Regions from separate parts of the Micromonospora sp. NPDC005979 genome, predicted to be linked through region 1. Evidence: riboswitches for the same ligand, from Rfam matches in the RefSeq annotation. Region 1 holds a riboswitch; the other holds the start of a gene.
What was found. A riboswitch is a leader RNA that binds a small molecule or an ion and turns the genes downstream of it on or off. The one in region 1 is predicted to bind S-adenosylmethionine.
Positions count from the first base shown of each region.

Region 2: it holds a riboswitch for S-adenosylmethionine, as region 1 does, so the genes downstream of both, ABZ272_RS14250 (ABC transporter substrate-binding protein) here and ABZ272_RS17110 (aminotransferase class V-fold PLP-dependent enzyme) in region 1, are expected to answer to the same signal.

Region 1 is NZ_JBEXUR010000009.1:111,691-118,835, reverse strand. Features, by position in the region: gene ABZ272_RS17120 (metal-dependent phosphohydrolase) at 1-201, opposite strand, end outside; gene ABZ272_RS17115 (FUSC family protein) at 309-1,544, shown strand; gene ABZ272_RS17110 (aminotransferase class V-fold PLP-dependent enzyme) at 1,554-2,798, opposite strand; SAM riboswitch class IV at 2,869-2,989, opposite strand; gene ABZ272_RS17105 (PrsW family intramembrane metalloprotease) at 3,013-4,491, shown strand; gene ABZ272_RS17100 (hypothetical protein) at 4,510-4,677, opposite strand; gene ABZ272_RS17095 (co-chaperone GroES) at 4,757-5,095, opposite strand; gene ABZ272_RS17090 (AI-2E family transporter) at 5,254-6,552, shown strand; gene ABZ272_RS17085 (ATP-dependent DNA helicase) at 6,686-7,145, opposite strand, start outside.
Region 2 is NZ_JBEXUR010000007.1:172,818-179,962, reverse strand. Features, by position in the region: gene ABZ272_RS14270 (Na+/H+ antiporter) at 1-582, shown strand, start outside; gene ABZ272_RS14265 (hypothetical protein) at 716-2,011, shown strand; gene ABZ272_RS14260 (amino acid ABC transporter ATP-binding protein) at 2,051-2,785, opposite strand; gene ABZ272_RS14255 (amino acid ABC transporter permease) at 2,782-3,555, opposite strand; gene ABZ272_RS14250 (ABC transporter substrate-binding protein) at 3,596-4,441, opposite strand; SAM riboswitch class IV at 4,770-4,881, opposite strand; gene ABZ272_RS14245 (amino acid transporter) at 4,998-7,004, opposite strand; gene corA (magnesium/cobalt transporter CorA) at 7,139-7,145, shown strand, end outside.

The sequences.
Region 1 (7,145 bases):
GACCAGGTCGGGCCGTTCGGCCAGCCCGGCATGGCGGTCCACCACATCGAGTACGGCGGCCAGGTGCGGGACGGTGTGGTAGTGCCGGTGCGGCTCCCGCCAGCGGGCCAGCAGCCGCTCACCGGCCAGAGTCGCGTGCTCGTCCGGCTTCGCACCGGCGGCGCGGACCGCCGCCCGCCACCGTTCCAGCAGATCGGCCACCGTCCGAGTCTGCCGCATTCGCCCGCACCGCGCGTCGGCGGGAGGATTCAGCGGGTCTGCCACGGGTAGTCGCGCCCATGGCGGCGGCGCGGGACAAGAGATCTCCGATGGTGCGGCGTGCGCCGCTGCGCGACGGACTGGTGGACGTCGACGGAGCGCGCATCGCCGAGGCCACCGAGCAGCTCAAGCACCGCAGCCGGGCCACCCTGCACGACCGGCTGCACCGGGTACGGATGGCCGGGGGGCTCGCCGTCCAGGCCGGGTTGGCGGCCGGCCTGGCGTACCTCGTCTCGCACAAGGTGCTCGGCAACCCGCAACCGGTCTTCGCGCCGATCTCCGCGGTCGGCACGCTGGCCGCGTCGGTGGGTCAGCGGTTCCGCCGGACCGTGGAGCTGATCGTCGGGGTGGGCGTCGGGGTGTTCGTCGGTGACCTGCTGATCTACTTCCTCGGCACCGGCGCGTGGCAGCTCGGCCTGGTCGTCACCGTCGCGATCCTGCTCACCATCTTCGCCGGGGCGAGCGTGGCCATCGTCATCCAGGCGGCGGCCACGGCGGTGCTGATCGTGACGCTGAGCCCGTCCACCCAGAATCTGGAGATCCCCCGCTTCGTCGACGCGTTCCTCGGCGGCGGCGTCGCGTTGCTGGTGACGGCGGTGCTGCTGCCGCTGAACCCGCTCCGGGTGATCAACCGGGCCGCCCGGCCGGCGCTGGACCTGCTCGCGGCGCAGCTCGACGCCACCGCCGACGGCCTGCGCTCCCGGGACCGCGCCACCATTCAGCGGGCGCTGGAACGGCTGCGCAACAACAAGGACGAGCTGGCCACCCTGAGCGAGGCGATCGAGGGCGCCAAGGAGACCGCCACCCTGTCGCCGGCTCGCTGGCACCGCCGCGACGAGCTGGTCCACTACGCGGAGGCGGCCGACCCGATCGACCGGGCGATGCGCAACTCCGGCACCCTGATCCGCCGGTCCGTGACCCTGATCGAGGACGACGAGCCGGTGCCCGACCCCATGCCGGACGCGATCGGTCACCTCGCCGAGTCGGTCCGGCTGCTCAAACACGAGTTCGCGGCGGGGGAGGAGCCGCAGAAGGCGCGGGAGCGGTCGCTGCGGGCCGTCAGCGAGGCCGGCCGGGCGTACGGGGACGGGGTCGGCTTCTCCGGCAGCGTCGTGATCGCCCAGATCCGTACCACGGCCAGCGACCTCCTGGTGGCCTCCGGCATCGAGCAGGAGGAGGCGAACCGCTGCATCCGCACCTCCTTCGGGGACCAGGAGCGGCCGGTGGGTGAACCCGCCGAGCCGGGCGACGCCCCGAAGCCACCCACCGCCCCGCCGGTCGGCTGAGAACGCGCCTCAGGTCAGCTCGGCGAGCGCCGCGAGCAGCCGATCCACCTGGGCGGCGGTGCTGCCCAGACCGATGCTGGCACGCAGCGCGGTCGGCGGAAGATCCTTCCGGCCGGTACGCGTGGCGGCGTCGTCGAGCAGCCGCCGGGCCAGCGGGTGGGCGCAGAACAACCCGTCCCGTACGCCGATGTGGTGCTCGGCCGCGAGCCGGGCGGCCACCGTGGCCGAGTCCTGACCGGCGACCACGAAGGACACGATGCCGACCCGGGGCGCGTCCGGGCCGAAGGTCCGCAACTCCACGACGTGCGGCAGGGCCGCGAGGCCGGCGCGGAGCCGGGCCAGCAACGCCTGCTCGCGGGCAGCGAGCGCGACCCGGTCAGCGTCGGTCAACGCCGCGCACACCGCCGCCAGCGCCACCGCGCCGAGCAGGTTCGGGGTGCCGCCCTCGTGCCGGGCCGGACCGGTCGCCCAGGTCACGTCGTGGGTGGCCGGCCCGACACGGCTGGTGGCCCCTCCGCCGGCCAGGTACGGCGGGGCCGCGTCCAGCCAGTCCGCCCGGCCGACGAGCACACCCGCGCCGAACGGGGCGTAGAGCTTGTGGCCGGAGACGGCCAGGTAGTCCACGTCGAGCGCGCGCCCGTCGACCGGGGCGTGCGGGGCCAGCTGCGCCGCGTCGAGGACGATCCGGGCGCCGTGCCGGTGGGCCACCCGGGCCAGGTCGGCGACCGGCCACAGCTCACCGGTCACGTTGCTCGCCCCGGTCACCGCGACCAGCACCGGCAGCGCGGGGTTGCTGTCGCGGCGCAGCTCGGTCAGCGCGGCGGCGAGGTCGCGTACCGCCCCGGCCGGGTTGGCGGGCACCGGCAGGCGTACCGAGCCGCGCGGCCAGGGCAGCAGGTTCGCGTGGTGCTCACCGGCGAAGGTGACCACCGTCGTGCCGGCCGGCAACGACCGGGCCAGCAGGTTGAGCGCGTCCGTGGTGTTGCGGGTGAAGACCACATGGTCGTCCGCGCCCGCGCCGAAGAAGTCGCCGACCGTCTGCCGGGCCCGCTCGTAGGCCAGCGTGCAGCGCCGCGACAGCGCGCCCGCGCCCCGGTGCACGCTGGCGTACCAGGGCAGCAGTTCGGTGACCGCGTCGGCCGCGGCCCGCGCGCACGGCGCGGTGGCCGCGTAGTCGAGGTTGATCTCGCCGGGTACGCCGAGCACGTCGAGCGCCGCCGACGGCGGGGACGCGAGAGCGGGCAGGCTGGGCAGCGAGGGTACGAGAGTGACGGACACGCCGGAACCTCCGGGGTCAGGGACCCCGGGTGTGGCATCGGGACGGGGTCCGCGCTTGCCCAGCACGCCGATCGGGCTGGGCCCGGTCATCACCCGGGGCACCCCACCGCGAACTCGACGAGGGTTGCCGGCCAGCAAGCCGGGGCTTGACGCTGGCGCTCGTGACCTGCCGGCAGCATAGCGGCTGTGGATGCGGCCGAACCAGCCGGCGGGGGATGGCTACGCTGACCGCATGGCCGACACCCCGCCCGGTGCACCCCTGCCGTCGCCGCCGCACCCGCCCGCGGCCCCGCCCGCCGGCACGTCACCCGGGATGCCGCCGCGCCGCTTCGGCTGGCTGCGGTTCCTGGTGCTGGCCGGGGTGGTGCTACTCATCGCCGCGTGCGCGGTCTTCATGGTCGTCCGCCTCGGCCAGTCGCTGGGCCTACAGGCGCTGCTGGTCGGGGTGGGCGCCGCGATCCTGCCGGTGCCGGTGCTGGTCGCCTGCTTCCTCTGGCTCGACCGGTACGAGCCGGAACCCCTGAAATACCTGATCTTCTGCTTCGCCTGGGGCGCGTTCGTCTCCACCGCCGCCTCGCTGAATGTGAACGAGTTCGCCGCCGGCCGGTTCGCCGACTGGGGACTGCCGGACGCGCTGACCGCCGTGCTGGTGGCGCCGTTCATCGAGGAGCTGACCAAGGCGCTCGGCCCGATCCTGCTGCTGGTGTTCCGCCGCCGGGAGTGGTCCGGGATCACCGACGGCCTGGTCTACTGCGGGCTCTCCGCGGTCGGCTTCGCCATGGTGGAGAACATCCTCTACCTGGGCGGGTACGGCTACGCGGCCGGCGCCGACCGGTACGGCCCGGCGACCGGCACCCAGCAGGTGATCGCCATCTTCATCGTGCGGATCCTCCTGTTCGGGTTCGCCCATCCCCTCTTCACCTCGATGACCGGCCTGGGTCTCGGCGTCGCCTCCCGGAGCGCCGACCGGCGGGTCCGGGTGCTCGCCCCGATCGCCGGCCTGCTGCTGGCGATGATGCTGCACGGCACCTGGAACCTGCTGCCCACGCTCACCCAGGCCACCGGCGAGGCCGTGATCATGCTGTACGGCTTCCTGGGCCTCATGGTGCCGGTGTTCTTCGGCGTGGTCGGGCTGGCCGTGTGGCTGCGCGCCTGGGAGGGGCGGCTCACCGAGCGGACGCTGCCGGACTACGTACGCGCCGGCTGGTTGACCCCACCCGAGGTGGCCGCCCTGAGCAGCCTGGGTCGCCGGCACGCCGCCCGGAGCTGGGCCCGCCGCGTCGGCGGCGACGCCGGTGCGCGTGCCATGCGCGGATATCAGCTCGCCGCGACCCGGCTGGCCCTGCTGCGGGACGGGACGCTGCGCGGTCTCGACCGCAAACCGGCCGACCAGGAGCGGACCGCCGTCGAGGAGCGGCAGCTCCTGGAGGCGATCAGCGCGTACCGGTCGTACTTCGTGGGCCGGGACCCGCAGGCCCCGGCCGGTGTCTGGGACGGTAGCCAGTACCACCTGCGCTTTCCGGACGGCACGCAGCGATCGGTGTCCGCGCCCGACGAGCCGGTGGTGCCCATCCCGGTGGTGCTCGCCCCGCCGCCTCCGGTCGGCTACCCGCCGGCCGGCTGGCACGGCCTGCGCCCCGCCGCGCCGTGGCCGCCCGGTAACGCCTGAGCACGGGTGGGGGGCGGGTCAGGTCATCAGGGTGGTGAGGAAGTCGCCGAGCCCCTGGGCCATGGCGATCAACGCCGCCCCGATCCCCTTGAACAACTGCGCCGCGCCGTCCGGCCGGAACGCCATGAAGTAGATCAGGAACGCGACGCTGCCCCAGGTCAGCAGTTTTTTCACGAATACCGGCATCGTCCCTCCCCAGGGCCACGGTCGCCGGCTGGCTTCCCGTCGTACGGTCCGACAAACGGCGCGGTCGGCCCGGGGGCGGCTACAGGTAGAGGCCGGTGGAGTCGTTTTCGATCCGCTCGGCGGCCACGGCGTGCACGTCGCGCTCGCGTAGCAGCACGTACCCGCGGCCGTGCAGCTCGACCTCGGAGCGCTCGTCCGGGTCGAAGAGCACCCGGTCGCCGGAGACGATGGCGCGGACGTTCGGCCCCACACCCACGGCGGTCGCCCACGCGAGGCGTTTGCCGACCGCTGCGGTCGCCGGGATGACGATGCCAGCGGTGGAGCGACGCTCGCCCTCGCTGCCCTCCATCCGCACCAGCACGCGGTCGTGCAGCAGGCGGATCGGCAGGCCGGAGTCGAGATCCTGGTCGGCGGTCACGGGGCAGACGCTACCGTGTCGCGGGTGACCGGCCGCCGGTGGTTACGCCCATGGTCGTGCGGGCATTGTGTGGCGGAACTGCCCTACGGTGTCGGGAACGGACGTATGCTGTCCGACCTGTCGCCGTGGGCGGACGATTCTTCTGCCAGGAGGTGCGCTTGAGCCGCTTCGAGCGGGTACGCGGGCGGCTGCGCCGCGCCTACCAGTCAGAAAAGGAGTCGGTACGCGCCGCCCAGGAGACCCCGAGCGACGCGCCGGAGACGCCCGGGATCGCCTCGCCGGCCGTCCCCGGGCCCGCCGCCCCGGCGCAGGCCACGGTCGTCGGAGCGGAGCCTCCGGTGGACCTGCACAGCTCGACGTCCAGCCGGGACGACGCCGACGTGCCGCACGGCCTGCGGATCGCCGCCGCCTGGTGCTGGCGGCTGATCGTGATCGGTGTGGTGGCCTGGGCGTTGCTCCGGATCGTCGGCACGGTCCGGATCGTGATCATCCCGTTGGCCATCGCGTTGCTGCTCTCGGCCCTGCTCGCGCCGGCCGTGGGCTGGCTGCTGCGGGCCCGGCTGCCCCGGTCCCTGGCGACGGCCGTGGTGCTGGTCGGCGGTCTGGCGGCGGTCATCGGCACGCTCACCCTGGTGGTCAACGAGTTCATCCGGGGCGTACCGGAGCTGAGCCAGAAGTCCTCCGAGGGCGTCCGGCAGATCCAGAACTGGCTCAAGACCGGCCCGTTGCACCTGTCCGACACCCAGCTCGACCGCTACATCGACGAGGCGCAGGGCTGGATCAACGACAACACCTCGAAGTTCACCAGCGGCGCGCTGAGCACCGCGGCGACGCTGGCGGAGGTGCTGACCGGCACGCTGCTGGTGCTGTTCGCGACGTTCTTCTTCCTGCGCGACGGCAACAAGATCTGGCGTTTCGTCGTCCGGCTGCTGCCGGTGGCCGCCCGTTGGAAGGTCGACGACGCCGGTCGGGCCGCCTGGCAGACCCTCGTCGCGTACGTCCGCGCGACCGTGCTGGTCGCCTTCATCGACGCCGTCGGTATCGGCATCTTCCTGGTCGTCTTCGACGTGCCGTTCGCCTTCCCGCTGGCCGCGCTGGTGTTCCTCGGCGCGTTCATCCCGATCGTCGGCGCGGCGCTCTCCGGCGGTGTCGCCGTGCTGGTGGCACTTGTCGACAGCGGCCCGGTCACCGCGCTGATCATCCTGGGCGCCGTGATCGGCGTGCAGCAGGTCGAGGGGCACGTGCTCCAGCCCATCATCATGGGTCGAGCGGTGGCCATCCACCCGCTCGCGGTGATCATCGGGATCGCGGCCGGCGTGGTGCTCGCGGGCATCACCGGCGCGTTGGTCTCCGTGCCACTGATCGCGGTGCTGAACACCGCGGTGCGCCGCCTCGCCGCCCGTACGGTCCCCGACACCCCGCCCGACGCCGTGGTCGTCGCCTCCCAAGCCCCCTGACCGCCCGCCCTCACCCCCGGACTCCGCGATCTTGCACTTTCGGTGGCGACAACAAGGCCCAAAAGCCTCATATTGACAACCGAAACTGCAAGATCGGCGCGGAGTCCGGGGTCCTGGTCCGGGGAGCGGGGTTTTACGTGGTGGCTAGGCGCTTCAGGGCGCCTCGGGCCACCTCGGGGCGGGTCGTGTACCAGAACGGGGGGAGGGACCGACGCAGGAAAGGTCCGTAGCCTCGGGCCGTCTCCAGGCGCGAGTCGAGCACCGCGACGACCCCCTTGTCGCCGGTGGCCCGGATCAGCCGGCCCACGCCCTGCGCCAGCCGTACCGCGGCGATCGGCACGCTGACCGCGGCGAACCCGGAGCCGCCGCCCGCGTCCACGGCGGCGGCGCGGGCCGCCGCGAGTGGTTCGTCGGGCCGCGGGAAGGGCAGCCGGTCGATGACCACGAGCTGACAGGCGTCGCCCGGCACGTCCACCCCCTGCCAGAGCGACATCACCCCGAAGAGGCAGCTCGACCGCTCCTCGCGGAACCGGCGGACCAGCAGCGGCAACGCCTCCTCGCCCTGCAACAACACCGGCAGGTCGGTCCGCGCA
Region 2 (7,145 bases), on a different contig from region 1:
GAGCAGGAGCGCACGACACCGAGTTGGCGGGTCGGCACGGTCGCGGGCTGGTCCGGTTTCCGGGGCGCCGTGTCGCTCGCCGCCGCGCTGGCCGTGCCGACGATGACGGTCTCCGGTCGCCCGGTGGTCGAGCGAGATCTGATCATCTTCGTCACGGCGCTGGTGATCGTCCTGATCATGCTGGTGCAGGGCACCACGCTGCCGCTTGTGGTGCGCTGGGCGGGGCTGTCCGGCGACCCCGAGCGCGTCGACGAGGCCCGACACGCCCGCCGGCGGGCCACCCAGGCCGGCCTGGACGCCCTGCCCGAAGTCGCCGAGGAGGTGGGGGCCGAGGAGGAGGCCGTCCGCCGGCTGCGGGCCGAGTACCAGCGACACCTGGCCGACCTCAACGAGACCGGTGGTCGAACCGCCAAGGAACGCAAGCTGGAGCTCCGGCTGCGTCTCGGCGTCCTCGCCCACAAGCGACGGGAGCTGACGCGGCTGCGCGACAACCGGGAGATCGACGACCTGGTGCTCCAGGAGCTCCAGTCGGCGCTGGACAACGAGGAGATCCGGCTGCTGGGCCGCGGTCCGACCGAGTGACCAGCGGCGGTCCGCACGTGACGGATTGGTGACATGGGCTCGGCCCGGTACGGGGCATGAGGGCAGGCCGTCGGCGGGTACGGTGAAAGCCGTTCGGCGATCGTCGATGCGTTCGGTCCGGGTGGGGGTGTCCATGACCAGCGGGGCGAGCGCGGCCGAGCCGCGGGTGGTCACCGAGCGGCAGTTCCTCGACGAGCTGGCCTCGGTCACCCGCGAGCGGGTCGCCACCCAGTTCCTCTACCTGATGGCGCAGGAAGGTGCCGTCGTCGGCGTCCAGTGGGAACAGCCCGGCGTCGACCACCTCCGCCGCTACCGCGTCCGCGACGCCTGCCCGCACTGCGTCGTCCTCGCCGCCGTGGTGACCCTCGCCCCCGTGCTGCCGCTGGACGGGCTGCGGGCCGGCCGCGCCCGCCCGCAGTACGAGACGGTCCTGCGTACCGGCCGGTTGCCCCACCTGGCGTTCGCCCGTCCGGCGGGGCCACCCGGGGCGAGCTGGCTGGGCGACTGCCACGCGGTCGACGGTGACCCGCACTCGGACGCCGACTGCCCGAGGCACGCCGTGGCCGCGCCCACCGGTGACCCGTTGGCGCTGCGCCCGGGGTCGCTGCCCCGGGCCGTACGGGAGCTCTACCCGCACGACGGCGCGGCCACCGCCGACCTGGCGCGGCGGTTACGGATCGCCCAGGACTGGCGCGCGGACGCGCAGGCCGTGGCGAGTGGCATCCGCGAAGCGGCGGCGACCTGGGCGTTCCTGCGTAACTCCTGCGTGCTGGGCGTGCCCGTGCCCGGCGCCAACGGCCTCGTGCTCACGCTGCCGCCGGGGCGCCCCCCGGACGACCGGCCGCTCAGCGAGCTGCACGAGGCGACCGTACGCGCCCTGCCCTCCGGCGGCCCGGTGCCCTACCAGGAGCTGGCCTGCCTGCTGCCCGAGCCGGCGTCGACGACGCAGCGCCTGCCGACGTACTCCGGTGCGGTTGACCTGACCGCCGCCGCGCCGGTGCGGACGCTGCGGCTGCCGACGCCGCGCCGACCGCTGAGCACCACCGGCCGGGGCGTGCTGCTGCTGTACGAGGCCCGGCACGCCATGGGTCGGCACGTGGCGAGCGCGCCGGTGCGCGACAGCGCGTACTGGGATTCCGAAGCGGCGTTGAACGTCTTCGAGTTCACCCTGCTGGAACGGGTCGCCGGGCGGCACTACCAGGAGGCGGTGGCCGCCTACCTCCAGGCGTTGCGGCGCGAGGGTGACCTGCTCGCGCGCCCGCACAAGGTGCTCGACCGGCGTCGCCGCAAGGCGCTGTCGCTCGCGTTCGGCGGGCTGGACGACGAGGAGCTGCACCTGTGGGCGTCGGTGGCCTACCGCAACGCCATCCTGGAACTGCTCGGCGACCTGAAGGCGTTCGCCGCGCACCTGCGCCACCAGGCCGGCTGAGCGCGGGCGTCCCCGCGTCGGGCCGGCTGAGCGGTCTCCTCAGAGCACCTGGGCGAGGAAGCGGCGAAGCCGGGGATGCTCAGCCCCCTCGAAGATCCGCTCCGGCGGCCCGGCCTCCAGCACCACGCCCCGGTCCATGAAGGCCACGGTGTCGGCGACCTGCCGGGCGAAGCCCATCTCGTGGGTGACCACGACCATGGTCATTCCGGCAGCGGACAGGTCGGCCATCACCCCGAGGACCCCCTTGACCAGCTCCGGGTCGAGCGCCGAGGTGGCCTCGTCGAAGAGCATCACCTCGGGTCGCAGCGCCAGCGCCCGGGCAATCGCCACCCGCTGCTGCTGACCACCGGAGAGCTGCGCGGGCCGGGCGTCGGCCTTGCCCGCGAGCCCCACCAGCTCCAGCTGCGCGCGGGCGACCTGGACCGCCTCGTCCTGGCCGAGCTTGCGCAGTCGGCGCAGCGCCAGCGTGACGTTGCGCAGCACGCTCATGTGCGGGAAGAGGTTGAACTGCTGGAACACCATGCCGACCCGCTGACGTAGCGCGTCCGGGTCGTCCCGCAGCACGCTGCGTCCGTCCAGCAGCACGTCGCCGCGGTCGGGTTCGATGAGGCGGTTGAGCGTACGCAGCAGGGTGGACTTGCCCGAACCGGACGGTCCGATCACGCAGGCCGTCGCGCCGCGGGGCACGGTCAGGTCGACGCCGCGCAGCACGCGGTTGGGCCCGAAGGCCAGGTGGACGTCGCGCGCCTGCACGCTCACCGAGGTGGTGGTCATCGCCGGTCTCCCTGCGTCGTGGCGAGCAGCGCCGTGTCGTCGTCCTCGTCGTCCGGGGCGGTGGCCGGGCGACCCTGGCGCAGCCGCCGGTCGATCCAGTTGACGAGGTGAGTCAGCGGAACGGTCAACGCCAGGTAGAACAGGCCCGCCAGCAGCAGCGCGGACTCGTTCCCGGTGGTGGCCGCGTAGTCCTGCCCGATCCGGAACAACTCCCGCTGGCTGGCCACCAGGCCGAGGAAGTACACCAGGCTGGAGTCCTTGATCAGCGCGATGAGCTGGTTGACCCAGGCGGGCAGCACCCGCCGGATGCCCTGCGGGATGATCACCAGCCGCATCGCGTCGGTCCAGGAGAAACCCAGCGCGCGGGCGCCCTCCAGTTGGGCGGCCTCCACCGATTGGATGCCGGAGCGGAAGATCTCCCCGATGTACGCGGCGGCGATCAGCGACAGCGCGAGGATGCCCAGCGGGTACGGGTCCGGCCCCCACACCCGCATGCCCAGCGGCGCCAACCCGACGCCGATCAGCAGGATCGTGGCCGCGGCCGGCAGCCCCCGGAACACGTCGGTGTAGACGCGCGCCGGCCAGCGTAGCCACCGACTGCGGGAGATGCCGGCCACGGCCAGCAGCAGACCCAGCACCGTGCCGAGCAGGGCGGCGGAGACCGCCAGGATCAGCGTGTTGGGCAGCCCGACGGTCAGCATCTCGGGCAGCGCCTCGCGCATCGCGTCGACGTCGAAGAACGTCTCCCAGAGGGTGCTCAACGGATCCATCGTTCGCCTCTCCTACCGCCCCTGCTCGCTCGTCACCAGCTCAGGACGCGGCCGACGCGGACGCGGACGGTTGCGCCGACCCGGACGGCGTGGCCGGGGCTGCCGCCTTGCCGCTGCCCGGCTCGAAGTCCGCCGGGATCGGCCGGCCCGGGTAGTACTGCGCCTGCAACCGGCTCCAGGTGCCGTCGGCGATGACCTCGTCGAGGGCCTTGTTCAGCGCCTCGCGCAGCTTGTCGCTGCCCTTGGCGACGGCGTACGCGGTCGGCGCCGGGCTGAGCTGCTTGGCCGCCACGGTGATCTTGCCGTTGCTGTCGGCGGCGGACTTCTCGCCGATCTCGGCCGGTGCGATCCAGGCGTCGGCCGTGCCCGCCTTGAGCTGGTTGATCGCGCCGTTGTAGTCCGGCACGCGGACCGGGTCGAGCTGCTTGCCGGTGGCGTAGTCGTCCTGGACGGTGCCCTGCACCACCACGACCCGCTTACCGGTGAGCTGGTCGAATCCCTTGATCGGCGAGCCGGCCGGCACGTCCAGCCCGAAGTAGCCGAAGTCGTATCCGTTGCCGAAGTCGACGGTCTTCTTGCGCGCCTCGGTGATGGTGATCGAGGAGCTGCCGACGTCGAACTTGTGGTTGTTGACCTGGGACAGCAGCGCGGAGAAGTCGGTGCCGACGTACTCCACCCTCAGGCCGAGCTTGCCGGCCACGGCGGTCAGCAGGTCGTTGTCGAAGCCGGTGAACTTGCCGTCCTTGAGGTACACGTTGGGCGGGGCGTCGGTCAGCGTGCCGGCCCGCAGCACACCCGGCTGCGCCAGGCCGTACGGGTTCCCGCCGCCACCCCCCGAAGAGTCACCCCCGCCAGCGCCGCACGCACCAAGAACACCAACGGTCAACAGGGAAACCCCAGCAACAACAAAACGCGAAAAAATACGCATAACTGAACTCCAAAGGGATGCGTCGACCCCGTCGATCATGAAGTTGTTGCCACGACACGCCGGTCAGGCGGGCAACAACTTCATGATCGACACGAAGAAGGGTCGAGAGGGTGGGGCGGGGAGGGGGCGGGATTAGCGCTTTAGGCGGCGGTACACGCCGCGCTGCGCATTCGCATCAGGTCCACGTGGCGACGCCGGGTCAGGGCCGGCGTACGCCGGCTGGCCGGTGGCGTGGGGCTGAGGATGTGCATGCGGTCTCCCGGGTCTTGGTGCTGACCTGGGTGCCAGGCCACGCTTGCACCGACGTCCCGCCGGTGCCTGGTCTTCACCCGGGGCACCCCACCGCGGAGGAGGGTTGCCGGCCAGCGAGCCGGGGCTTCGCGCTGGCGCTCATGACCTGCGCCGAGGTTAGCAGCAGGAACCGGTCGGTCGTCCAGCCGATATGACCACGCTCACCGGCACCGGCACCGGCACCGGCACCGGCACCGGCACCGGCCCGCGCTCGACGAGCCGGTCAACCGGCGTGCACGTGGGGTCGACGCGTCTGGTCCGGCTCCTGACGGCGCAGGATCTCCCGGGTCACCGAGGCGATCTCGCCCTGCCCGAACGCCAGGTAACGCAGCACGTTGCGGGCCGGGCCGCCCTCGGTCCACTCGAAGTAGATGTGGGGGCGGCGCGTGCTGCGGTCGCGGATCTCCAGCAGCAGCGCCGCCAGCGCGTTGGGCACCGAGGAGCTGGCCAGGCTGAGCACCGGGAAACGGTCGTGCGCCACGCTGCCGCGTACCAGCAACCCCGTCTCGAAGTCCGACGGATCGGTGACCCGGACCTCGACGAAGATCACGTCGCTGTCGTCGGGGAAGTCGTTGTCCGCCATGGTCTGGGCCAGCTTGTCGCGGTACTCCGCGAGGTCGCGGCGCTCCGGCTCGTGTGCGACCAGTCGGATGCGGCGTCCGGACCGCTCGTCGATCATCGCGCTCGCCAGCTCGTCGAGCTGCACGTGGTCGACCCGCAGCTCGAACGCCCGCATCACCCGCGACAGCGCCGACACCAGGATCATCGCGCCGATGAAACAGGCGGCGATCTTCACACCGTCGGGTCGTTCCACCACGTTCGCCACGGTGGTGTAGACGAACACCACCGCGATGATCCCGAACGCGACCGTGCGACCGCGCTGACGCCGTCGCCGCGCCGCGAGCGTCACGGCCGTCGCCGCCGAGGTGATCAACACCAGGACCCCGGTGGCGTACGCGCCGCCCTGCGCGTCGACGCTGGCGGAGAAAATGATCGTGATCAGGAACGCCACGCCGGTGAAGACCAGGACCAGCGGCCGGACCGCGCGGGCCCACGTCGGCGCCATGCCGTAGCGGGGCAGATACCGGGGTACGAGGTTGAGCAGCCCGGCCATCGCGGACGCCCCGGCGAACCAGAGGATCGCGATGGTGGAGAGGTCGTAGACGGTGCCGAACACTCCGCCGAGGTGCTGGTGGGCCAGGTAGGCCAGGGCCCGGCCGTTGGCGGCCCCGCCCGGCTGGAAGGCCTCGGGCGGGATCAGCACGGTGGTGGTCACGCTGCTCGTGATCAGGAAGACGCTCATCGTCGCGGCGGCGGTGGTGAGTAGCCGCCGCGCGCCCCGGATGCGGCCCAGCGGCCGGTCCTCCGAGTCCTTGCGGTCTCCACGGATGTGCGGCATCACCGCCACCCCGGTCTCGAAACCGGACAGGCCCAGCGCCAGCTTCGGGAACACGAGCAGGGACAGCGCGACGACCATCAGGGGATCCCCGTGTCCGGTGGTCAGGGCGGTCGTCCAGTCCCCGACCGCGCTGGGGTGACTCACCACCCGCCACAGCGCGTCGGCGATCACCACCGCGTTCAGCGTCAGGTAGACCGCGACCAGGGCGACGGCGATCCCGATGGCCTCGCCGAATCCCTTGAGGAACACCGCGCCGAGCAGCGCCACCAGCAGCAGCGTGACGGCGACCTCGTGACCCTTGAGGCCGCTGGGCAGGAACGGGTTCTCGTCGAGGTGGGCGGTCGCGTCGGCCGCGGACAGGGTGATGGTGATGATGAAGTCGGTGGCCGCGAAACCCAGCAGCACCAGCACGAACAGCTTGCCCGGCCAGTAGCTGAGCAGTCGTACGAGCATCGCGATCGAGCCCTCGCCGTGCGGGCTCTCCACCGCCACCCGTCGGTAGACGGGCAGCGCGCCCAGCAGTGTGACCAGCACCAGCACCAGGGTCGCCACCGGGGAGAGCGCCCCGGCGGCCAGAGCCGCGATCCCCGGCTGGTAGCCCAGCGTCGAGAAGTAGTCGACGCCGGTCAGGCACATCACCTTCCACCACGGGTGGTGCCGCTGCTCGGGTGGGCGGCCGCCCGGGCCCTGCGGCACGGGCTGCTGCGACTCGTCGGCGAGCAGCCAGCGCCGAACCCGGTCGGTCCGCCGGCCGGCACGCCTGTCCACCTCCACCGGCGTCACCCCCGTCCCGCCCATGGTCACCGCGAGTATCCGCCGTGTGGTCGACATCCGTCCGGCGGTGTGCGGAAACCGTTCGTCCGGAGCACCGGCCCCGGGCCTCGGGTTTCGGGTCGGAAGCACCGGGGAAGCAGCGCTCCCGTCCCGAACCCCGGGCCGGGCAGCGCCGGGAGGGGAGCGGGCTCGTGGTTG